2 regions of the Variovorax sp. Soil_C_39 genome follow, and region 2 is predicted to be linked to the other one. Evidence: riboswitches for the same ligand, from Rfam matches in the RefSeq annotation. Region 2 holds a riboswitch; the other holds the start of a gene.
What was found. A riboswitch is a leader RNA that binds a small molecule or an ion and turns the genes downstream of it on or off. The one in region 2 is predicted to bind glycine.
Positions count from the first base shown of each region.

Region 1: another riboswitch for glycine. It lies ahead of gcvT (glycine cleavage system aminomethyltransferase GcvT); the one in region 2 lies ahead of AC3A6J_RS20520 (D-amino acid dehydrogenase).

Region 1 covers NZ_JBDGJQ010000007.1:272,442-283,595, reverse strand. The annotation lists gene AC3A6J_RS19600 (NAD(P)H-dependent flavin oxidoreductase) at 1-346, shown strand, start outside; gene AC3A6J_RS19595 (DUF3014 domain-containing protein) at 486-1,427, shown strand; gene AC3A6J_RS19590 (hypothetical protein) at 1,521-1,769, shown strand; gene gcvP (aminomethyl-transferring glycine dehydrogenase) at 1,795-4,704, opposite strand; gene gcvH (glycine cleavage system protein GcvH) at 4,781-5,152, opposite strand; gene gcvT (glycine cleavage system aminomethyltransferase GcvT) at 5,191-6,363, opposite strand; glycine riboswitch at 6,411-6,525, opposite strand; glycine riboswitch at 6,538-6,628, opposite strand; partial or broken gene AC3A6J_RS19570 (LysR family transcriptional regulator) at 6,664-7,566, opposite strand; gene AC3A6J_RS19565 (amidase) at 7,683-9,155, shown strand; gene AC3A6J_RS19560 (Bug family tripartite tricarboxylate transporter substrate binding protein) at 9,211-10,197, shown strand; gene AC3A6J_RS19555 (hypothetical protein) at 10,229-10,741, opposite strand; gene AC3A6J_RS19550 (DUF4019 domain-containing protein) at 10,845-11,154, opposite strand, start outside.
Region 2 covers NZ_JBDGJQ010000008.1:194,331-205,484, forward strand. The annotation lists gene rfbD (dTDP-4-dehydrorhamnose reductase) at 1-368, opposite strand, end outside; gene rfbB (dTDP-glucose 4,6-dehydratase) at 365-1,435, opposite strand; glycine riboswitch at 1,530-1,626, shown strand; glycine riboswitch at 1,630-1,735, shown strand; gene AC3A6J_RS20520 (D-amino acid dehydrogenase) at 1,824-3,140, shown strand; gene AC3A6J_RS20525 (FIST signal transduction protein) at 3,172-4,452, opposite strand; gene AC3A6J_RS20530 (PhaM family polyhydroxyalkanoate granule multifunctional regulatory protein) at 4,496-5,155, opposite strand; gene AC3A6J_RS20535 (aminotransferase-like domain-containing protein) at 5,244-6,659, opposite strand; gene AC3A6J_RS20540 (LysE family translocator) at 6,761-7,360, shown strand; gene AC3A6J_RS20545 (DMT family transporter) at 7,357-8,301, shown strand; gene AC3A6J_RS20550 (aminotransferase-like domain-containing protein) at 8,340-9,593, shown strand; gene AC3A6J_RS20555 (DJ-1/PfpI family protein) at 9,599-10,231, shown strand; gene AC3A6J_RS20560 (LysE family translocator) at 10,257-10,940, shown strand; gene AC3A6J_RS20565 (glutathione S-transferase family protein) at 10,946-11,154, shown strand, end outside.

The DNA of each region.
Region 1 (11,154 bases), on a different contig from region 2:
CGTGCAGGTGGGCACGGCCTACATGCTCGCGCCCGAGGCCACCACCAGCGCGCTGCACCGCGCGGCGCTCCAGAGCGAGGGAGCGCGCCACACGGCGTTGACCAATCTCTTCACCGGCCGGCCGGCGCGCGGCATCGTGAACCGCGTGATGCGCGATCTCGGACCGATCGGCGCGGCGGCGCCCGAGTTTCCGCTCGCCACCTCGGCCATCGCGCCGCTGCGGGCCAAGGCGGAGGCGCAGGGCAGCGGTGATTTCTCGCCGCTCTGGTCGGGGCAGAACGCCATGGGCTGCCGCGACCTGCCGGCCGCCGAGATCACGCGTGCGCTGGCACACGGCCTGGCCTGAAGACACATCGCGCCGGGCTGAACTTCGACGCGGTGAACGGGTCACACCGCGTTACGAGCGGGAGGAGGCGCTACGGCGTCGATTTGGTGCACCATCGGTGCTCGTCTCCCATTGCTCTTTGCAAAAGGAAACCGCCGACATGCCCGAACGAGATCCCTCCGACCTCCGCGACAACCATTCCGACGCCCCCGAGTTCAGGCCGCGGCGCGAAACACCCACCGGCCTCATCGTCGTCATCCTGCTGCTGGCCCTGGTGGCGGCGTTCTTCGGCTGGCGCTGGTACCAGCAGCAGCAACAGCAGCCCGAGGCGCTCGCGCCTTCGCCGCCCATGGCCGCCACGCCGAACGACGGCCTGGTGCTGCCGCCGCTCTCGCCGCTGCCCGAGCTGCTCGAACCGCAGAACCCGCTCGAAGGGCTTGCACCGCCCGACGCGGGGCTGCCGCCGGTGGCTGATTCGGATTCGCGCGTGAGCAAGGCGCTGGCCGACCTGCTCGGCAGCCGCAACGCGGCCGAGTTCCTGCTGCCCGACGGCGTGGTGCGCCGCTTCGTGGCCACGGTCGACAACCTCCCGCGCGAGCAGGCGCCCGCCAGCCGGTGGCCGGTCCACCCCACCGGGCAGCGCTTCATCACCGCGGGGCAGGGCAACGCCGAGGTGATCGACGCGAAGAACAGCGCGCGCTATGCCGCTTTGGTGCAACTGACGCAGTCGGTCGATTCGGCGAAGGCGGCCAAGGTGTATGCGCGGCTCTACCCGCTGTTTCAGCAGGCGTACGAAGAGCTCGGCTATCCGGGGCGCTATTTCAACGACCGCCTGATCGCGGTGATCGACCACCTGCTGCAGGCGCCCGAGCCCGCGGGCCCGGTGAGCGTGCGGCTCGTCGAGGTCAAGGGCAGCGTGCCGTCGCAGCGGCCGTGGGTGCGCTACGAATACGTCGACCCTGCGCTCGAATCGCTCTCGGCGGGCCAGAAGATCATGGTGCGCGTGGGCCTGGAGAACGAGCGCAAGCTCAAGGCGAGCCTGCGCAGCTTCCGCCAGCAGGTCGCGACGGGTGCGGTGGCGAAGAAGGCCGGCCAGCCCTGACGCGCGCCGTGTAGGCGCGGGCCGATTGCGCGCGGCGGCGATGGCGCAGATGATCGGCCTTCACGAAATCCAAGCCGTTTCGAGGACCACCGTATGAGCCTGATGAGCGTCGACCTCTACCAGAGTGCTACCGATCCCGCGAAATTCCTGGCGCTTCCCGCCGGCACGGACCCGACGGAACTCATGGGTCCGATGACCTTCGATGCCGACTACGGCGAGGTCCGGCGCTACCGGGAGGGCTTCGAATTCGACCCCTCCCAGGACTACGCCGGCGTCAACGCCGCCAAGATCGCCGCCGACCTGCTGACCGTCAAGTGGGCCATGTACCGCCGCGAAGGTTGAACCGGCGGCTGAGGCCGCCAAGCGCTCAGGCGGCGGCTTCGGCTTCCTGGTAATCGCCCACGGGCAGGCAGCTGCAGAACAGGTTGCGGTCGCCATAGACGTTGTCGACGCGGCCCACGGGCGGCCAGTACTTGGCGTCCTTCAGCGCGGCCAGCGGATAGGCGCCGAGTTCGCGCGCATACGGATGCGTCCATTCGCTCGCAACCAGGCTGGCGGCGGTGTGCGGCGCATGCTTGAGCGGGTTGTCGTCCTTTGGCCAGACGCCTTCCTCGATGCGGCGGATCTCGCCGCGGATCGCGATCATCGCGTCGATGAAGCGATCGAGTTCGGCCAGCGGTTCGCTCTCGGTCGGCTCGACCATCAAGGTGCCCGGCACCGGGAAGCTCAGCGTGGGCGCGTGGAAGCCGTAGTCGATCAGGCGCTTGGCCACGTCTTCGGCGGTGACGCCGCTGGTCTCCTTGAGCGGGCGCAGGTCGAGGATGCACTCGTGCGCGACATGCCCGTTGGGGCTGGCGTAGAGCGTGGGGTAGTGCTCCTTGAGCCGCGCGCTGATGTAGTTGGCGCTCAGGATCGCGGTCTCGGTGGCGGCCTGCAGGCCCTTGGCGCCCATCATTCGGCAGTACATCCAGCTGATCGGCAGCACTGCGGCATTGCCCAAGGGCGCAGCGGAAACGGCGCCTACGCCATTGCCCGCGGCGCCGGCCGTCGCATGCCCCGGCAGGTACGGCACCAAGTCCTCGACCACGCACACCGGCCCCACGCCCGGACCGCCGCCGCCGTGCGGGATGCAGAAGGTCTTGTGCAGGTTGAGGTGGCTCACGTCGCCGCCGAATTCGCCGGGCGCGGCCACGCCGACCAGCGCGTTCATGTTGGCGCCGTCGACGTACACGCGGCCGCCGTGTTCGTGCACCAGTTCGCAGAGTTCCTTCACGCGGGTCTCGAACACGCCGTGCGTGCTGGGATACGTGATCATCACCGCGGCCAGGTTGGCGCTGTGCTTCTCGCAGGCGCGCCTCAGGTCGTCCATGTCGACGTTGCCCTGCGCGTCGCAGGCCGTCACCACCACCTGCAGGCCCACCATCTGTGCGCTCGCGGGGTTGGTGCCATGCGCCGACGACGGAATCAGGCAGATGTTGCGGTGTCCCTGGCCGTTGGCTTCCTGGAACGCTCGGATCGCGAGCAGGCCCGCGTATTCGCCCTGCGAGCCCGCATTGGGCTGCAGGCTGATGCCCGCGTAGCCGGTGGCTTCGCAGAGCCAGGCGCGCAGCTGGGCGTCGAGCTGGGCGTAGCCCGCGAGCTGCTCGGCGGGCGCGAACGGATGGATGTTCGCGAACTCGGGCCAGGTGATGGGGATCATCTCGCTGGTCGCATTGAGCTTCATGGTGCAGCTGCCGAGCGGGATCATGCTGCGGTCGAGCGCCAGATCCTTGTCGGACAGGCTGCGGATGTAGCGCAGCATCGCCGTCTCGCTCTTGTGCGTGTTGAACACCGGGTGCGCGAGAAAGGCGCTGGTGCGGCGCAGGTCGTCGGGCAGTCGCGGCGCGGTGCCGGCGAGTTCGTCGAAGCGCGGCATCGGCGTGCCGGCGGGCACGAACAGCGCCCAGAGCGTCTCGATGTCGGCGCGCGTGGTGGTCTCGTCGAGCGAGATGCCCAGGTGCTGCTGCAGACGCTGGCGCAGGTTGATGCCGCCGGCCTCGGCGCGCTCGACGATCTTCTGCGTGTCGTCGCCGGTGTGGATCGTCAGCGAATCGAACGCGGTGGCATTGACCACTTCGCGGCCCATCTGCGCGAAGCCTTGCGCGAGGATCGCGGTGAGCGCGGCCACGCGCTGCGCGATGCGCGTAAGGCCGTCGGGTCCGTGGTAGACGGCGTACATGCTCGCCACCACGGCCGGCAGCACCTGCGCGGTGCAGATGTTGGACGTGGCCTTCTCGCGCCGGATGTGCTGCTCGCGCGTTTGCAGCGCGAGGCGGTAGGCCGGACGCCCGTGCGCATCGACGCTCACGCCGACCAGCCGGCCGGGCAGCGAGCGCTTGAATTCGTCACGGCAGGCCAGGTAGGCCGCGTGCGGGCCGCCGTTGCACATCGGCATGCCGAAGCGCTGCGTGGTGCCGCAGACGATGTCGGCGTCCCATTCGCCGGGCGGCGCGAGGAGCGTGAGCGCGAGCAGGTCGGCGGCCACGCAGAAGGCGGCGTCGCACTGGTGGGCATGGCCCGCGAGCGGGCGCAGGTCGTGCACATGGCCGGTGGTGGCCGGGTACTGCGCGAGCACGCCGAAGAAGTCGCAGCTCGCCATCAGGTGCGGCAGCGTCTCGGACGCCGTGCTCACCTTCACTTCGATGCCCAGCGGCGCGGCACGCGTGCGGATGACCTCGATCGTCTGCGGATGGCAGTCGCCCGAGACCAGGAACACGTTGCTCTTGCTCTTGACGCTGCGCCGGGCGAGCGTCATGGCCTCGGCCGCGGCCGTGGCCTCGTCGAGCATGGAGGCGTTGGCGATGGCCATGCCCGTCAGGTCGCACACCATCGTTTGGAAATTGAGCAGGGCCTCCATGCGCCCTTGCGAGATCTCGGCCTGGTAGGGCGTGTAGGCGGTGTACCAGGCGGGGTTCTCGAGCACGTTGCGCAGGATCACGCCGGGCGTGTGGGTGCCGTAGTAGCCCTGGCCGATGAAGCTCTTGCACACCTTGTTCTTCGCCGCGATGGCCTTCATCTCGGCCAGCGCGTCCGCTTCGCTGGCGGGCGCCGGCAGCCGCATCGGGCGGGCGCGGCGAATCGCCGCGGGCACGATGCCGTCGATGAGCTCCGCACGCGTGGCCGAGCCGATCACCGGCAGCATGCGCGCTTCGTCGGCCGCATCGATGCCGATGTGGCGGGCGAGGAATTCCTCGGCATTCTCGAGTTCTTGCAGGGAGGGGAGGGAAGGGGTGGGCATGGCGGTGTCGGGGGGAAAAGGCAAGGGCGGGGCTGCCGGACGCGTCGCGTGCGGCCAGCCCGTCTTCAGCGGTGCATCAGGACTCGGCTGCGAACTGGTCGTAGGAGGCGGCGTCGAGCAGCGCGTCGAGCTGCGCAGGTTCGCTGAGCTTGACCTTGAAGAACCAGCCCGCGGCCAGCGGGTCGCTGTTGGCGAGCGAAGGATCGGCGCGCAGCGCCTCGTTCACTTCGGTGATCTCGCCCGACACGGGCATGAACACGTCGGCCGCGGCCTTCACCGATTCGACGACACCGGCCACTTCGCCCTGCGCGAAGGTCTTGCCCACGTCGGGCAGGTCGACGAACACCACGTCGCCGAGCGCATCCTGCGCATGCACGGTGATGCCGACGGTGGCCGCGTCGCCTTCGGCCGAGACCCATTCGTGGTCCTTGGTGTACTTGATGGTCATGTGAAAAAACTCCTCGTGGAAAAAATGAAATGCCGAGCTCAGCCGCGGTAGTAGCGCGTGGGCACGAAAGGCATGGCCGAGACTTCCATCGGAACGGGCTTGCCCCGCACGATGGCCTGCACGCGCGTGCCGGGCTCGGCGAAGGCCATGGCCACGTAGCCCATCGCGACCGGGCGGTCGGCCGTGGGGCCGAGCAGGCCGCTCGTCACGAGGCCTATGTCCTGGCCCTCGAACGATTGCAGCACCGTGCCGTCGCGCACCGGTATGCGCTCGAGCGCCACCAGGCCAACGCGCTTGCGCGTGAGCGTGTCGTGGTCGGTGCGGCCGGCCGCGCCCGACGTGGCCGATGCCAACTGCGCCAGCACCCGGGCCGCGCCCGGGAAGCCGCCTTCGCGCGCGCCGCCCGCGCGGCGCACCTTCTGGATCGCCCAGTTGAGCGAGGCCTCGACCGGCGTGGTGGTGGTGTCGATATCGTTGCCGTAAAGGCACAGGCCGGCCTCGAGCCGCAGCGAATTGCGCGCGCCCAGGCCGATCGGCTTGACCTCGGCCTGGGTGAGCAGCAGGCGGGCCAGGGCGTCGGCGTCACGGCCGGCGACCGAGATCTCGAAGCCGTCTTCGCCGGTGTAGCCGCTGCGCGTGACGAAGGCTGGAATGCCGCCGATCTGCACTGCGCCGCCGGTCATGAACACGAAGCGCTCGGCGCCGGGCGAGAGCCTTGCGAGCACCGCGGCGGCCTGCGGCCCCTGCAGCGCGAGCAGCGCGTGGTCGGGCAGGGGCTGCACCTCGCAGCGTGCGCCGATCTTCTGCTGGATGTGCGCGATGTCGGCCATCTTGCAGGCGCCGTTGACGATCACGAAGAGCGAGCCGTGCCCCTCGTTGAAGAACATCAGGTCGTCGAGGATGCCGCCTTCGTCGTTCAGCAGCAGGCCGTAGCGCTGCTTGCCCGGGGCCAGGTCGATCACGTCGACCGGCATCAGCGTCTCGAAGGCGGCGGCGGCGTCGGGCCCGACCAGGCGCAACTGGCCCATGTGCGAGATATCGAACAGCCCGGCCTGCTCGCGCGTATGGCGGTGCTCGGCCATCAGGCCGGCGGGGTACTGCACCGGCATCGAATAGCCGGCGAACGGCACCATGCGGGCGCCGAGCTCGACGTGCAGGTCGTGCAGCGGGGTCTTGAGCAATGGTTGTTGTTGGTCAGCGGAAGCAGCCACGGGGCACTCTCCAAAGGGGCAGTCGAATTCCATGGCGCAAGCCATGGGCCACCCCTGCTGTCCGCTTTACCTGAGAGATTCGCCCCACGATCGGGGTTTGCTCCTTCGGTGGGCCGTCGCCGCAAACGCGCGCTGCAACGGCCTCTCTCCAGCAAGGAAGCGACGGCGTTCGCTGTCGCTGTGTCAGTCCTTTTGCCTGAGCGTTCGGGGGTTCCCTGCGCCTTCGGCGGCCTCGCGTGGCGAAGCTCTCTCCTGACCCGGCGAGTGTAGTGGATCGCGCTGCGGGCCGGCCGCGCGGGACGGCGGCAGTTCCGCACGCAGATGGTCGAGAAAGGCGCTGACGCCCTGTGGCAGCGTGCGTCCGGCGAGGGTCTGGACCTCGACGGCGCGGCCGTTCATGCCGCGCTCGCGGATCGGTGCGGCATGCAGCTCGCCGCGCCGCGCACGGTCGCGCACCGTCACCTCGCCCGAAATCGACAGGCCGCCGCCGTGCAGCACGAAGTTGGTGAGCGACTCGAAATGGTTGCTGACCAGCACCGGGTCGAACACCAGCCGCCGCTGGCTGCAGCCGATGTCGAACAACTGGCGCACCGTGTTGTCGCGCTCTGGCAGGGCGATCGGATGCGGATGCATCTGCGCCAGCGTGACGGTGGAAAAGCGCGCGAGCGGATGGTCGGGCCGCATGATCGCGTGGACGGGCGCCGCCTGCATGTGCTGCACCTGGATGTCGCGCTCGGCAGCCCGGCTGTAGGTGAGGCCGATGTCCACGTCGCCATTGCGCACCGCCGCGGTTACCTGGGCCGGCGCCACCACGCGGAGGTGGAACAGGATGCCAGGGTGGCGGGCACGGAATTCGGCCATCGCGCCGGGCAGGAACTCGATGGCGAAGCCGGACGAACTGGCCAGGCGCACCAGGCCCCGGCGCAGACCCTGCAGCGCCTGGATGTCGGACACCACGCGGTCGGCCTCCATCGCGCCGCGGCGCGCATGCGCGGCCAGCAGTTCGCCGGCGGCGCTGGGCGCCATGCCGCGCGCGTGCCGCTCGAACAGCGGCACGCCGAGCAGTTCTTCCAATGCCGCCACCTGCCGGCTTACGGCCGAGGGCGACACGCTGAGCCGCGAGGCGGCCTCGCTCACGGAGCCGCTGCGAACCACCTCGAGAAAGTAGCGCAGCGCCGTGTCCTGCAGTCGGTCGGACAGCATCGAAAACCTTCCTAGGTTTGCGTAAAACGCAACGATTCTTGCAACAAACGGCGATTGTCGTATGGCTGGCGGGCGCTTATTCTGACTTCGTCCCGTCATTTTTCCGCAGGAGAGGCATGCACAAACCCCGATCGGCCACGCCGGCGCCGGTGGCTTCGGCCATCGTGGAACTCAGCGCCACAGCGCTTTCGCATGCCATCCATTCGCGCGAGGTCTCGTGCGTCGAAGTGCTCGATGCCTACCTGGCGCAGATCGACCGGCTCAATCCGGTGGTCAATGCCATCGTGGCGCACGCCGACCGCGATGCGCTGCACGCCCAGGCCCGCGAGCGCGACGACCAACTGGGGCAGGGCCGCAGCCTGGGGCCGATGCATGGCTTCCCGCAGGCGCCGAAGGACATCATGCCCGTGGCCGGCATGGTCACCACGCGCGGCTCGCCGATCTTCCGTGGCCAGGTCACGCCGGCCGACGCGGTGGTGTTCGAACGCATGCGTGCCGGCGGCGCGCTGTTCGTCGGCCGCACCAACACGCCCGAGTTCGGGCTCGGCGGCCACACCTACAACCCGGTGTACGGCGCCACGCGCAACGCCTTCGACCCGGCCCGCTCGGCAGGCGGCAGCAGCGGCGGCGCCGGCGTGGCGGTGGCGCTGCGCATGCTGCCGGTGGCCGACGGCTCCGACATGATGGGATCGCTGCGCACGCCGGCGGCCTTCAACAACGTGTATGGCCTGCGCACCTCGATCGGCTGCGTGCCGCACGGTCCCACCGAAGAGGTCTTCTTCCAGCAATTCAGCGTCGCCGGTCCGATGGCGCGCAACATCCCCGACCTGGCCATGCTGCTGGCCGTGCAGGCCGGTTTCGACGCCCGGCTGCCGCTCACGCACCGACAGGCGAAGGGCAGCGACTTCCTGCAACCGCTGGCGCGCGACTTCCGCGGCACGCGCATCGGCTGGCTCGGCGACCTGGGCGGCCATCTGCCCACCGAGCCCGGCGTGCTCGACACCTGCGCCGCGGCGCTGCGGCATTTCGAGGCGGCCGGCTGCAGCGTCGAGGCGGTGCTGCCGGCCTTCGACCTCGAGCAGTTGTGGCGCGCCTGGATCGACCTGCGCAGCTTTGCGGTGGCGGGCGCCAATGCCGCGCTCTACCATGACCCGGCACGGCGCGCGCTGCTCAAGCCCGAGGCGGTGTGGGAGATCGAGCGCGGCCTGCAGCTGAGCGGCATGCAGGTGTATGACGCCGCGCGCACGCGCTCGGCCTGGTACCAGGCACTGCGCGGGCTGTTCGCGCAGTTCGACTTCCTCGTGATGCCATCGGCGCAGGTGTTCCCCTTCGACCTGGTGCTCGACTGGCCGCACGAGGTGGGCGGCCGCGCGATGGACACCTACCACCGCTGGATGCAGGCAGTGGTTCCCGCCACCATGGCCGGCCTGCCGGCACTGGCGGCGCCCGCCGGCTTCGGTGCCGGCGGCCTGCCTGCCGGCCTGCAGATCATCGGCCCGGTGCAGGCCGACGCGGCCGTGCTGCAGATCGGCCATGCCTACGACGAGGCCAGCGGTCACGCACGGGTGCGAAGCCCCTTGCTCGGCTGACCGCCGTCTCGCCTCTTCCGTTTTTCTTGCCTGCCAACTGGAGCTTTGCACCGCCATGTCTCTCCGTCGTTCCCGTTTCCTCTCCCTTGCGTTCGTCGCTGCCGCGGCATGCGCGGTGCCCGCGATGGCGCTGGCCCAGCAGGGCTTTCCCGATCGTCCGATCAAGCTGGTGGTGCCCTATTCGCCGGGCGGCGCGACCGACATCCTCGGCCGGCTGATGGCCAACGCGATGGGCGAGAAGCTCGGGCAGCCGATCGTGGTCGAAAACCGCCCCGGTGCGTCTACGGTCGTCGCGGCCTCGCTGGTGGCCAAGGCGCCCGCCGACGGCTACACGCTGCTGCTGGGCGCCAGCACCACGCTCACGCTGAACCCGGCGATCCGCCCGAACCTTCCGTATGACCCGCTCGCGAGCTTCACGCCGCTCGGGTTGGTGGCCGACATGGGGCTGCTGCTGGTGGCCGGCAACGACACGCCGGGCAGTTCGCTCAAGGACATCGTGGCCCAGGCCAAGGCTGCGCCCGACAAGTTCTCGTACGGTAGCTTCGGCACCGGCTCGTCGGTGCATTTCGGCGGCGAGATGCTCAAGTCGGCGACCGGCATCCAGATGGTCCATGTGCCGTACAACGGCAGTTCACCGAGCCTCACGGCGCTGATGGGCGGACAGGTGCAGGTGGCGGTGGACACGGTGGTCGCGTCGGCGCCGCTCGTCAAGGCCGGGCGCATCCGGCCGATCGCCGCGCTCGGCGCGAAACGCCTGGCGCTGCTGCCCGACGTGCCGACGATGGCAGAGAGCGGCTATCCCGGGTTCGACATGAGCACCTGGTTCGCGCTGCTGGCGCCTGCGGGACTGCCCGCGCCCGTGCAGGCGAAGCTCGAGGCAGCGCTGGCCGCGAGCATGCGCGAGCCCGGCTTCCAGAAGAAGCTCGTCGAGATGGGGCTCACGCCGGCATGGGGCCCGGCCAGTGCGGTGCGCGAGCGCGTCGAGCGCGAGCTCCCGAAGATGCGGGCCGTGGCCGCGCAGGCCAACATCCAGGTCGACTGAGCAGGGTCTCCGACGCCCGCCGACGACCGGTTCAATGAACGGCCTGTGCTGCCGACGGCAGCAATTTTTCAATGCGCTCGCGCAGCGACTCGGCCCGCTCCGCGCCCGCGGTCTTCTCGACCTCGGCCAGCATCAATGCCGCGATCTCCAGCATCGCCTCGCGGTCGCGCGCCTCGCGCAGCGCGTCGCGCATCTGCAGCGCGAACGCCGGATCGCGCCGCACGAACATGCGCTCGCAGATGTCGAACAGGAACATCCGCGTGGTGGCGAGGGAGCGCTTGCCGTCGAAGGTGTCGGCGGCGTTGCCGGGCGCAGCGGCGGGCGGTGCGATGAGGGCGGCAGGCGCGGGAAACTGCAGGTAGCCGCGGTGCGCGAGCGCCTGCAGCGCCTGCTCGGCGTCGCCGCGGCTCGCGAACAGCGGGGCGAAGTCGCTCAGCGAGCGACGGCCGTCGGCCATCAGCAGCAGCGCGCGTTCGCGCTGCGTCAGGGTGCGCTGGCCGCCCCGGAGTTCGTCGCGTGCCTTGTCGGTCTTGATGGGGAACATGGCGCAACAGCCCTGGAATTCGAGGGCTGAAGCATCGCGGCGCGCGGTGACATCTTGATGAAGCTTTTGCCTTACATGGCGAAGGCTTCGGCGGCGCCCGGACTCAGCCCGCGGTTTCGCGGCGGATGAGCCAGCGGTCGTCCACGCGCTGGAACTCGAGCGTCTTGCGGCTCGTGTCGTTCAGCGCATCGGCGCGGTAGGTCTGCTTGAAGTGCGCGGTGGCGGTGGTGCCATGGATGCTGATGACGAGGTCGTCGACACCCACCTCGATGCGCGACTTGCCCTCGATGCGCTTGCGCCGGTCGGCTTCCCAGCCGCGGCGGTCGAGCTTGCCGCTCGGCACCGCCTCCGGCGCATAGACGGCGAAGTAGCGGTCCAGGTCCTTGGCGGCCCAGGCGGCGGCCCAGGCGCGC
Region 2 (11,154 bases):
CCGGTCGCATCGTCTTCCTTCCAGGGCGTGCTGCCGCTGCCGTCGAAGACGTAGTCGGTCGAGTAATGCACCATCAAAGCCCCGATCTGCTGCGCGGCCTCGGCCACGACGCCCGGCGAGGTGGCGTTGAGCTTGCGCGCGAACTCGGGCTCGCTCTCGGCCTTGTCGACGGCCGTGTGCGCCGCCGCATTCACGATGACATCGGGACGCACCTTGCGCACCGTCTCGGCGAGTTGCTCGGGCCGGCTGAAGTCGGCGTGAAGCTCGGTGCTGTCGAAGTCGAGCGCGACGAGTTCGCCCAGCGGCGCCAGGCTGCGCTGCAGCTCCCAGCCGACCTGTCCGCCCTTGCCCAGCAACAGCAGCTTCATGCGGCGTCCTTCGTGTCGTACTGCTTCTCGACCCATTCGCGGTAGGCGCCGCTCTGCACGTTGCGCACCCATTCGCCGTTGGCCAGGTACCACTCGACCGTCTTGCGGATGCCGGTGTCGAAGGTCTCGGCCGGCTTCCAGCCGAGTTCGCGCTCGAGCTTGCGCGCATCGATCGCATAGCGCCGGTCATGGCCGGGGCGGTCGGTGACGTAGCTGATCTGTTCCTTGTAGGGCTTGCCGTCCGCGCGCGGGCGCAGTTCGTCGAGCAGCGCACACACCGTGTTGACGATCTCGATGTTGGGCTTCTCGTTCCAGCCGCCCACGTTGTAGGTCTCGCCGAGCCGGCCGGCCTCGAGCACGCGGCGAATGGCGCTGCAATGGTCCTTCACGTAGAGCCAGTCGCGCACCTGCATGCCGTCGCCATACACCGGCAGCGGCTTGCCGGCCAGCGCATTGACGATCATCAGCGGGATCAGCTTTTCCGGGAAGTGGAACGGCCCGTAGTTGTTCGAGCAGTTGGTGGTGAGCACCGGCAGGCCGTAGGTGTGGTGCCAGGCGCGCACGAGGTGGTCGCTGGCGGCCTTGCTGGCCGAGTAAGGGCTGTTGGGCTCGTACTTGTTGTCTTCGGTGAAGGCAGGATCGGTCTTCGAGAGCGAGCCGTAGACCTCGTCGGTCGACACGTGCAAGAAGCGGAAAGCGGCCTTCTGGTCGGCGGGCAGCGCATTCCAGTGGCCGCGCACCGATTCGAGCAGGCGGAAGGTGCCGAGCACGTTGGTCTGCACGAAGTCTTCGGGGCCGTGGATCGAGCGGTCCACATGCGATTCGGCGGCGAAATTGACGACCGCCCGGACCTTGTGTTCGGCCAGCAGGCGATCGACGAGCGCGCTGTCGCCGATGTCGCCCTGCACGAAGATGTGCCGGGCATCGCCCTTGCGCGAAGCGAGCGTCTCGAGGTTGCCCGCGTAGGTCAGCTTGTCGAGGTTCACGACCGGTTCATCGCTCTGCGCGAGCCAGTCGAGTACGAAATTGGCGCCGATGAAGCCCGCGCCGCCGGTTACCAGGATCATGGAGTCCCCTGCTGAAATGGAACGATCGCCACCCGGCGATTGAACAGGCGATTATCCCATCGGGCCAGAGCGATCAAGCCGCCGGGCATACAATCGCGCCACTGCAGGAGAGCGGACAACATGCGTTGTCCCACCGAAGGCGCAAACTCCCATAAACGCTCAGGTCGGCCGAAGAGGCCTGTACTGCACCAACTGACACGCCGTCTGGAGAGACGTCACCCCGCGTGACGCGCCGAAGGAGCAAACCCGCTGCGGGCGCAGCGGGTGAATCTCTCAGGTACCGAGGACAGGGGGAGCGGCAACTTGGACGGCGATCGTCCGGTTGCTCGCTATGCAAAGCACAGCGACCCCGCCGCCATCCAAGCGCACCTCGAAAGAAGTACCTGAAATGCGCGTGAACGTTCTTGGCGCCGGCCTGCTCGGCGTGACCTCGGCCTATTACCTTCAACAGCTCGGCCACGATGTGACCGTGATCGACCGGCAGGCCACGCCGGCGGCAGAAACCAGCTTTGCCAACGGCGGGCAGATCTCGGTCAGCCATGCCGAACCCTGGGCCAATCCGGGCGCCCCGCTCAAGGTGCTGCAGTGGCTCGGCAAGGAAGACGCACCGCTGCTGTTCCGCGTGCGCGCCGACATGCGCCAGTGGCTCTGGGGCCTGCAGTTCCTGCGCGAATGCACACCCGCGCGCACCCGGCACAACATCGAGCAGATCGTGCGGCTGGGCACCTACAGCCGCGAGGTGCTGCAGCAGCTGCGCCGCGACACCAGTCTGGCGTACGACCAGCGCACGCAAGGCATCCTGCACTTCTACACGACCCAGAAGGAGTTCGATGCCGCCCTCGCGCCGGCCGAGCAGATGCGCGCGCTGGGCTGCGAGCGGCAGGTGATCTCGGCCGACGAGGCCGTGGCCATCGAGCCCGCGCTCGCGCACATCCGGCCGAAGCTGGCCGGCGCCACCTACACCGCAGAAGACGAGTCGGGCGATGCGAACCTCTTTGCGCGCGAACTCGCCAGGCTCGCCGCAGCGGCCGGGGTGAAGTTCCTCATGAGCCACACGGTGACCGCGCTGCGCGAGGCCGGCGGCCGGCTCGACCATGTCGAGGCGACCGACTCCGAAGGCCGCTTCCAGCGCATCGGCGGCGATGCGTTCGTGCTCGCGATGGGTTCGCTGAGCCCGGTCGTCGCGGCACCGCTCGGCATTCGCCTGCCGATCTATCCGGCCAAGGGCTACTCGGTGACGCTGCCGGTCAAGGACGCCTCGAAGGCGCACCAGGTCTCGCTCACGGACGACGAATTCAAGCTCGTGTTCTCGCGCTACACCTCGCCGGGCGCCGAGGGGGGCGACCGCCTGCGCATTGCGGGCACGGCCGAACTCAACGGCTACGACCGCGACCTGAACCGCGTGCGCTGCGAGGCCATCGTGCGGCGCGTCGAAGAACTGTTCCCCGGCGCGGGCGACACCACACAGGCGCAGTTCTGGACCGGCCTGCGCCCCGCGACGCCGAGCAACGTACCGATGATCGGCAAGACGAAGCTGCCGAACCTGTACCTCAACACCGGCCACGGCACGCTGGGCTGGACGCATGCCTGCGGATCGGGCAAATCGATCGCGCGCATCGTGACCGGGCTCGCGCCCGAAGTGGACTTTGCGTTCACGGGGATGCCGCGGCCGGCGCGCGGGGTCATGGCAGCGGCCGTGGGCTGAGCCAGGGCCGACTGACCGCGGACGTCCGCGGTCAGTCGGCAGCCGCAAACACCGTCAGCACGCCGGTATACCCATACAGCCGGTGCCGCGCGATCTCGCCGGCCGCGAAGAAGCCGACCAGCGGCACGTCGCCGAGCGCATGCCGCACGATCTGCAGTTCGGCGCCGGGTGCGCCGAAATGCGGGCCGCCGCGCCCCGAGCAGCTCACGTACACAGCACCCGCGATGCGGCGCGCCGGATGCGGTGCGGCCTCGGCCTCCCCGGCCGCCACGGCGCGCGCGGTGGCCAGCGTCTGCTCCTCGGGCTCGAGTTCTTCGCGGATCTCGGCGCAGATGCGCATCAGGTCCGCGCGCGCGGCCTGCGCATTGCGGCGGCAGAAGCTCAGCCGCATGCCGGCTTCGGCCACGTCGGCGATCGCCACGCCGCGGCGCGTCGGATCGAGCCCGATGATGTGACGTACCAGCACGTCGGCGCCCAGGTCGCCGGTACGGCGGATGCCGTCACTGCCCGCATCGGCCAGGCCCACCAGCGTGTTGCGCACCGCGTCGATGGCCTCCTGCGGCCGTTCGAGCGACACCTGCAGCTCCGCCAGCAGCACGTCGAGCGCAGGCTCGCCATCGAGCTTGAGCAGCAGGTTGCCGTCGGCCTCGGTGATCACGCGCTCGCGCCCGGCCCCCGCGCGCAGCGGCTGGCAGCCCTGCGTGACGCGCGACACCAGCCGCACGCCCTCGCCGAACACCACGCCCGACATCCCGCCCGAGAACACGCCGCCCGCCGCGCCATGGCCGCGGATGTTGCCGTTGCCGCCGACCGCGAACTGCAGCGCGCCGGCCCGGCCCGACGACAGCCCGCCGAACAAGTAGCCGGTGTCGGTGCGGCCCGCCATTTCACCGATCAGTTCGGGCAGGTCGGGTGTCGCGGGGTCTGCATGCACGAGCGCGGTATGGGCCTCGAAACCGCTCATTTCCGAGCTGCCGAGCGGCGCGACGCCCGAGAACACGCGGTACTGGTCGCTCGGCAGCGCGCACAGCATGAGGCTCAGGCCGGGCTCGTCGAAGTACTCGGCGTTGTTGGCCGCCACGCCGACGCCGACCGTGCCCGACCAGTCGGTCACTTCGGGCAGCTCGGCGCTCAGATGATCGAGGATCTCCTGCGCGTCCGAGGCGTAGTGATCGGTGATGTAGAGCAGGCCGAGCGTCGGCGACGAGGCGTATTCGGGCAGCGCCATCTGCGCGCGCAGCTGCGCCAGCACGAGGCCGGCGGCCATGCGCCATTGCGGATGGGTGGCGTGGCCGGAAGGAAACAGTTTCATGGTGCGTGCCGTCCGTTCTTGTCGAAGGAGAGCATGTAAGAGATCAACGCCCGCCGGTGGTTCGCTTGCGCGTGGCGGTGGGTGTCTTTTTGGGCGTGTTTTTCTTCGCAGCGGCCGTCCTGGCGGCGGGCTTCTGCGTTGTTGCGGACGGGCTGCCGCGCATGGCCTTGCCGACCGCGTCGGCCATCGGTTGCGCCATGGCGGGCACCTTGAGCTCGGCCGCGTCCTGCAGCGCCGAGTTCGCGATCTGCTGGAACTGCTCGGTCAGCGAGCCCCACCACTGCATCGGATCGACCACGCCGGGCGCCGGCGCTTCATCGGCCCCCGCCGCAGGCTCGGCCGCTGCCGACCGGGGCACGGCGGCAGCGGGTTCCGCGGCCGCCTGTTTCGAGAAGGCGCTCGCGATGTCCTCCATGCGCACGTTCATGCCGCGCAGAGTCGAGAGCGTCATCTTCTGCACCTCCAGCGCCTGGACCGTGGCCTTCAGCGCATGGCCGTTCTGCTCGAGCCAGTACTGCACCGTCTTGAGTTCCTGGATGCGCTTGTCGAGCTCTTCCACGCTCAGCGTGGGCGCCACCCAGCTCGCCAGGCTCGGCAGCCCGGGGGCGGCCGCCGGGTTTGCGCCGCCGCCGGCGAGGTTCTTCAGAAAGTCGAACCCGGGGACGAACTGGCTGAAATCGAAGGGCTGGCTGGCGTTGCTCATGAGGCGGTCTCCGAAGGGGTTGTCCTGTGGTGCCAGCTTACTCCAACGCACGGCCTTTTCGCCCGCGCGGACAAGCGTTGCGCACGGGTCAAAGCTCCGCGCGCACCTTGCTGAACACCTTCCAGAAGGCCGCATCCTGCGAGGTCGCGAAATTGATGCGCATCAGCGTGCTCGGGGGACGCCGCGCATGGAACAGCGAACCCGGCGCCAGCAGGTAGCCCTGGTCGAGCATGCGCTGCGTGAGCGCGTCGGTGTCGACGCCCGTGTCGACCCAGCCGAACAGCCCCGCGGGCTCCGACGCGAAGCGGCAGCCGTGCGCCATTGCGAGCTTCACCGCGCGCCCCCGCGCGCCGTCGAGACGGATGCGCACGCGCTCCGAATGCCGACGCAGCTGGCCCTGGTCGATGCACCACGACAAAGCCCGCTCGAACAGCGTGGGCGTGGTCAGCGTGGCCAGCAGCTTGGTCTCGAGCAGCCGATCCTTCAGCTCGGCCGAGGCCGCGAGATAGCCGATGCGCCAGTTGGGCGCGAGGATCTTCGCGAAGCCGCTGACGTAGATGGTGCGCTGCAACCCGTCTAGCGCGCAGAGCCGCGTCGCATGCTCGGGCGCGAGGTGGCTGTAGGTGTCGTCCTCGACGATGTGGAAGTCGTGCTCGTTGGCGAGCTTCAGAATCCGGTGCGCGCTGCCCGGCGTGAGGCTGTAGCCGGTCGGGTTGTGCAGCACGCTCACGCTCACGAAGAGCTTGGGGCTGTGCAGCGCGCAGTACTGGGCCATCACCTCGAGGTCGGGCCCGTCGGCGCGGCGCGGCACCGGAAGAATGCGCATGCCCATCGCCTCGAGCCGCGCAAACTCGAGCGCCCATCCGGGCTCCTCGACCATCACCGGATCGCCCGCGCGCAGCAGAGTGCGGCTCACGATGTCGAGCGCATGCGTGGCGCCCACCGTCGTCACGATCTGGTCGGGCGCCGCGGGCACGTTGATGCCGACGAGCCGGTTCGACAGGCTGCGTCGCAGCGCGGCATCGCCCGACGGTTCGCCGTATTGCAGCGAGAGTTCCTGCAGCGCCGCGGTGTTGGTCATGCGGCGCACTGCCGTCGGCATGAAGGTCGAGGCCATCCAGTCGGGCGGAAACACGCCCATGCCGGGCTGCGGCTTGTCGCTCGGCCGGTGGAACATGCTGCGGATCAGCGAACTCGCGTCGGCCGGCACGCGCGATCCCATCATCTGCATGACCCTCGGCGCCACGCTGGCCGAGCGGGCGTCCTGGGCGGGCGCCGCATCGCGCACATAGAAGCCGCGCTGGCGGCGCGCCTCGATCAGGCCCTGCGCCAGCAGCTGGTCGTAGGCGGCGACCACGGTGTAGGGGCTCACGCCCTGCTGGCGCGCGCATTCGCGCACCGAAGGCAGGCGCGCACCGGGCGGCAGCAGCCGCGTGCGGATGCGCTCCGCCAGCCGGTCGGCCAATTGCCCTGTCAGCGACTGGGTGGGGGTTCGTGTCAACATCTGCGCGGCGCCTGTGTCGATGGGAAGACCAATACAGTGTCAGCGCATGTGTGCACAACTGTATTGGAACTGTAATGGTCCCAAAGTTTAGAGTGTAAGAAATGAACTGGCAAGAATTCACCGCATTGCTGGTGCTGGCCACCGCGATGAGTTTTTCGCCGGGGCCCAACACCACGCTCTCCACCGCGCTCGCAGCCAACGGCGGCCTGCCGCGCGCCATGCGCTTCGTGATCGCGGTGCCGGTCGGCTGGACGCTGCTGCTGGTGCTGTCGGCAGCCGGCATCGGCGCGCTGGTGGTCGCGGTGCCGTCACTGCGGCTCGCCATCAAGGCGCTCGGCATCGGCTACCTGCTGTGGCTCGCCTACAAGCTCAGCGGCAGCGCCACCCTCGGCAAGGCCGACGGCCAGAGCCTGTCGATCGGCTTCGGCCAGGGCGTGATGCTGCAGTTCGTCAACATCAAGGCCTGGCTGCTCGCGCTCACGCTCGTGGCCGGCTGGATCGCGGGCCAGCCCGATCCGCTCGGCCGCTTCGCGATCGTGGCGCCGGTGATGGTGGTCTACGCCTTCGCCAGCAACTTCGTCTATGCGCTCGCCGGTGCGCTGCTGCGCAGCTGGCTGGCCAAAGGCCGGCGCCTGCTGTGGTTCAACCGAGCGATGGCGCTGGTGCTGGTGCTCACCGCCGGGTGGATGCTCGGCGTATGAAGCGGCTCGCCATCAAGGACGAGACGCTCGGCATGTGGCTCGGCGTGATCGGCGTGGCGCTGTTCGCGGTCACGCTGCCGATGACGCGGCTCGCCACCGGCACGCAGGAGGCGCCGCAGCTGTCGCCCTGGTTCGTCACGCTCGGGCGGGCCGCGCTCGCGGGCCTGCTCTCGACGGTGTTCCTGCTTGCCACGCGCTCGCCGCGGCCGGCGCCGCACCAGTGGAAGCCGCTCGGCATGGCCGTGCTCGGCAACGTGATCGGCTATCCGCTGCTGCTGGGCTATGCGCTGCGCGTGGTCACGGCCAGCCACGCGGCGGTGGTCACGGCGCTGCTGCCGCTCGTGACCGCGGCCGTCGCGGCCTGGGTGCTGCACCAGCGCGCACGGCTGGGCTTCTGGCTCTGCGCCATCGCTGGCAGCGTCCTGGTGGTGCTGTTCTCGCTGCTGCGCGCCGCCCAGCAGGGCCACGGCTTCGGCTTCGAATGGGCCGACCTGCTGCTGGTGGGCGCCGTCATCGCGGCATCGGTCGGCTACATCTACGGCGCCCAGGTGACGCCCTCGCTCGGCGCCGAGCGCGTGATCTGCTGGGTCTGCGTGATGGCGCTGCCGGTCACGCTGCCGGCCACGCTGGTGCTGTGGCCGCAGACCCCGATCGCCGCGTCGTCCTGGGCCGGCTTCGTCTACGTCGGCGTGTTCTCGATGTGGATCGGCTTCTTCGCGTGGTACCGCGGGCTCGCGCTCGGCGGCGCGCTGCGCGTGAGCCAGACCCAGCTGCTGCAGCCCTTCCTCTCGATCCTCGCGGCCATCCCGCTCTTGGGCGAACCGCTCGACGTGGTCACCCTCGGCTTCGCCGCCGCCGTGGTCTGCACCGTCGTGCTCGGCAAGCGGCTGTCGCAGCCGCAGCCCGCCATCGCCAGCCCGGCGCGCACCGCCACACCCTGAATCCGCACCGCATACCCTCTGCCTGAAAGAAGAACCCCATGGACTGGAAACTCGCCGCCCGCGCCGCCAAGATGAACCCCTCGGTGCTGCGTGAAATCCTCAAGGTCACCGAGCGCCCCGGCATCATCAGCCTGGCCGGCGGCCTGCCTTCGCCCAAGACCTTCCCGATCCAGGCCTTTGCCGATGCCTGCGCCGAGGTGCTGCACAACGACGGCCAGGCGGCGCTGCAATATGCCGCGAGCGAAGGCTATGCGCCGCTGCGCCAGGCGGTGGCCGACATGCTGCCGTGGAACGTCGATCCCGCGCAGGTGCTCATCACCACCGGTTCGCAGCAGGGCCTCGACCTGGTGGCCAAGGCGCTCATCGACCCGGGCAGCCGCGTGCTGGTGGAAACGCCCACCTACCTCGGTGCGCTGCAGGCCTTCGGCCCGATGGAGCCGATGCCGGTGAGCGTGGCGAGCGACGACGACGGCGTAGTGGTCGACGACCTGATCGCCAAAGCGCGCCCGGGTGCCGACGATGCGGCGCGCTTCGTCTACCTGCTGCCCAACTTCCAGAACCCGACGGGTCGCACCATGACCGAGGCGCGGCGTGCGGCCGTGTCGGCCGCGGCTGCCGCGGCGGGCTTGCCGATCGTCGAAGACAACCCTTATGGCGAACTCTGGTTCGACGAGGCGCCGCCGCTGCCGCTGACCGCGCGCAATCCCGAAGGCTGCATCTACCTCGGCTCGTTCTCGAAGGTGCTCGCGCCCGGGCTGCGGCTCGGCTTTTTGGTGGCACCGAAGGCCATCTACCCGAAGCTGCTGCAGGCCAAGCAGGCGGTCGACCTGCACACGCCGATCTTCACGCAGCGCATGGTCTGCGAAGTGATGAAGGATGGTTTTCTCGATCGCCACGTGCCGACCATCCGCGCACTCTACAAGCGCCAGCGCGATGCGATGCTGGGCGCGCTCACGCGCGAGATGGCGGGGTTGGATGTGAAGTTCAACGCCCCGCTCGGCGGCATGTTCCTCTGGGCCCGCATGCCCGAGGGCATCGACACCGTGGCGCTGCTGCCCAAGGCGGTGGAGCGCAACGTGGCCTTCGTGCCGGGCGCGCCGTTCTATGCGGGCCAGGGCGATCCGCGCACGCTGCGGCTGTCGTTCGTGACCGCGAGCGTCGAGGAGATCGACACCGCGATCGCCGCGCTCGCTGCCGTGCTGCGCGAAGAAATCGCCGCGCTCGCTGCCGTGCTGCGCGAAGAAATCGCCGCGCTCGGCACCCAACGCACGCTGGCGCCCGAACCGGTCTGAGAGCCATGCACATCGCCATCCTGACCTTCGACGGCTTCAACGAACTCGACTCGCTGATCGCGCTTGGCGTGCTCAACCGCGTGAAGCGCCCGGGCTGGCGTGTGACGCTGGCCTCCCCCTCGGCCACGGTCACCTCGATGAACGGCGTGACGCTGCACGCGACCTCGACACTCGAGGCCGCCTGCGAGGCCGAGGCGGTGCTCGTCGGCAGCGGCATCCGCACGCGCGAAATCGCCGCCGATCCCGCCATCATGGGCGTGCTGCGCCGGCTCGACACCACGCGGCAGCTGATCGGCGCGCAGTGCTCGGGCACGTTGCTGCTCGCCAAGCTGGGGCTGCTGGGCACGGTGCCTGCCTGCACCGACCTCACGACCAAGCCATGGGTGCAGGAAGCTGGCGTCGAGGTGCTCAACCAGCCTTTCTTTGCGAGCGGCAACGTGGCAACCGCGGGCGGATGCCTGTCGGCGCCCTACCTCGCGGCCTGGCTCATCGCGCGCAGCGAAGGCGTCGAGGCGGCAAGAAGCGCGTTGCACTATGTCGCCCCGGTGGGCGAGAAGGACGACTACGTGGCGCAGGCCATGCGCAACATCGAGCCGTACCTGCCGCAGGCTGCGACAACCGCAGCCGCAGCGGCCTGAGAGACGCATTGCTGCAGGTCACGCCATGATCAGCCTCGCCACGCTCGCGCTCTTCCTCCTGGCCGTGCTCGCGCTGTTCCTGTCGCCCGGGCCGAACATGGCCTTCGTGCTCTCGCACGGCGTGGCGCACGGGCCGCGCGGCGGATTTGCGGCGGCGCTCGGCATTTCGTCGGCCGATCTGCTGCACACGCTCTTTGCCGCCACCGGCGTCACCGCGTTGGTGGCGGCATGGCCGCCTTCGTTCGACCTGCTGCGCTATGCGGGTGTGCTGTACCTGTTGTGGCTGGCGCTGCAGTCGCTGCGCAGCAGCAGCAACAACGACCGCGGATTGCCCGCCGGCACGCGTGTGCGGACCTCCGCCTTCGCACGCATCGTGCGCATGGCCTTTTTCAACAACCTGGTCAATCCGAAGGCGCTGCTGTTCTTCATGGTGTTCCTGCCGCAGTTCGTCGACCCGGCGCGCGGCAGCGTGTCCTTGCAACTGGTGCAGCTCGGCGTCATGCTCTCGGCTGCCGCGCTCGCATTCAACACGCTGCTCGGCGCCTGCAGCGGGCAGATTGGCCGATGGCTGCAGCGCCGTCCGGGGGCTGAAAGATTCCAGCGCATCCTGCTCGCGCTCGTGATGGTCGGACTCGCAATTCGCCTGCTGCTGCTCGACCGTCCTTCCATGCCCTCCGCCCTGTCCGCCACACCTGTCCAAGGAAGCTGAACACCATGCTCAATATCTGGGGCCGCATCAGTTCGATCAACGTGCGCAAAGTCGTCTGGTGCGCACAGGAGCTCGGGCTCGACTTCCAGCGCACCGAGGCCGGTGGCCTGTCCGGCGTGGTGCAGACGCCCGAATACCTCGCACTCAATCCCAATGCCACGGTGCCCACCATCGACGACGGCGAGGGTGCCGAGCGCGTGACGCTCTGGGAATC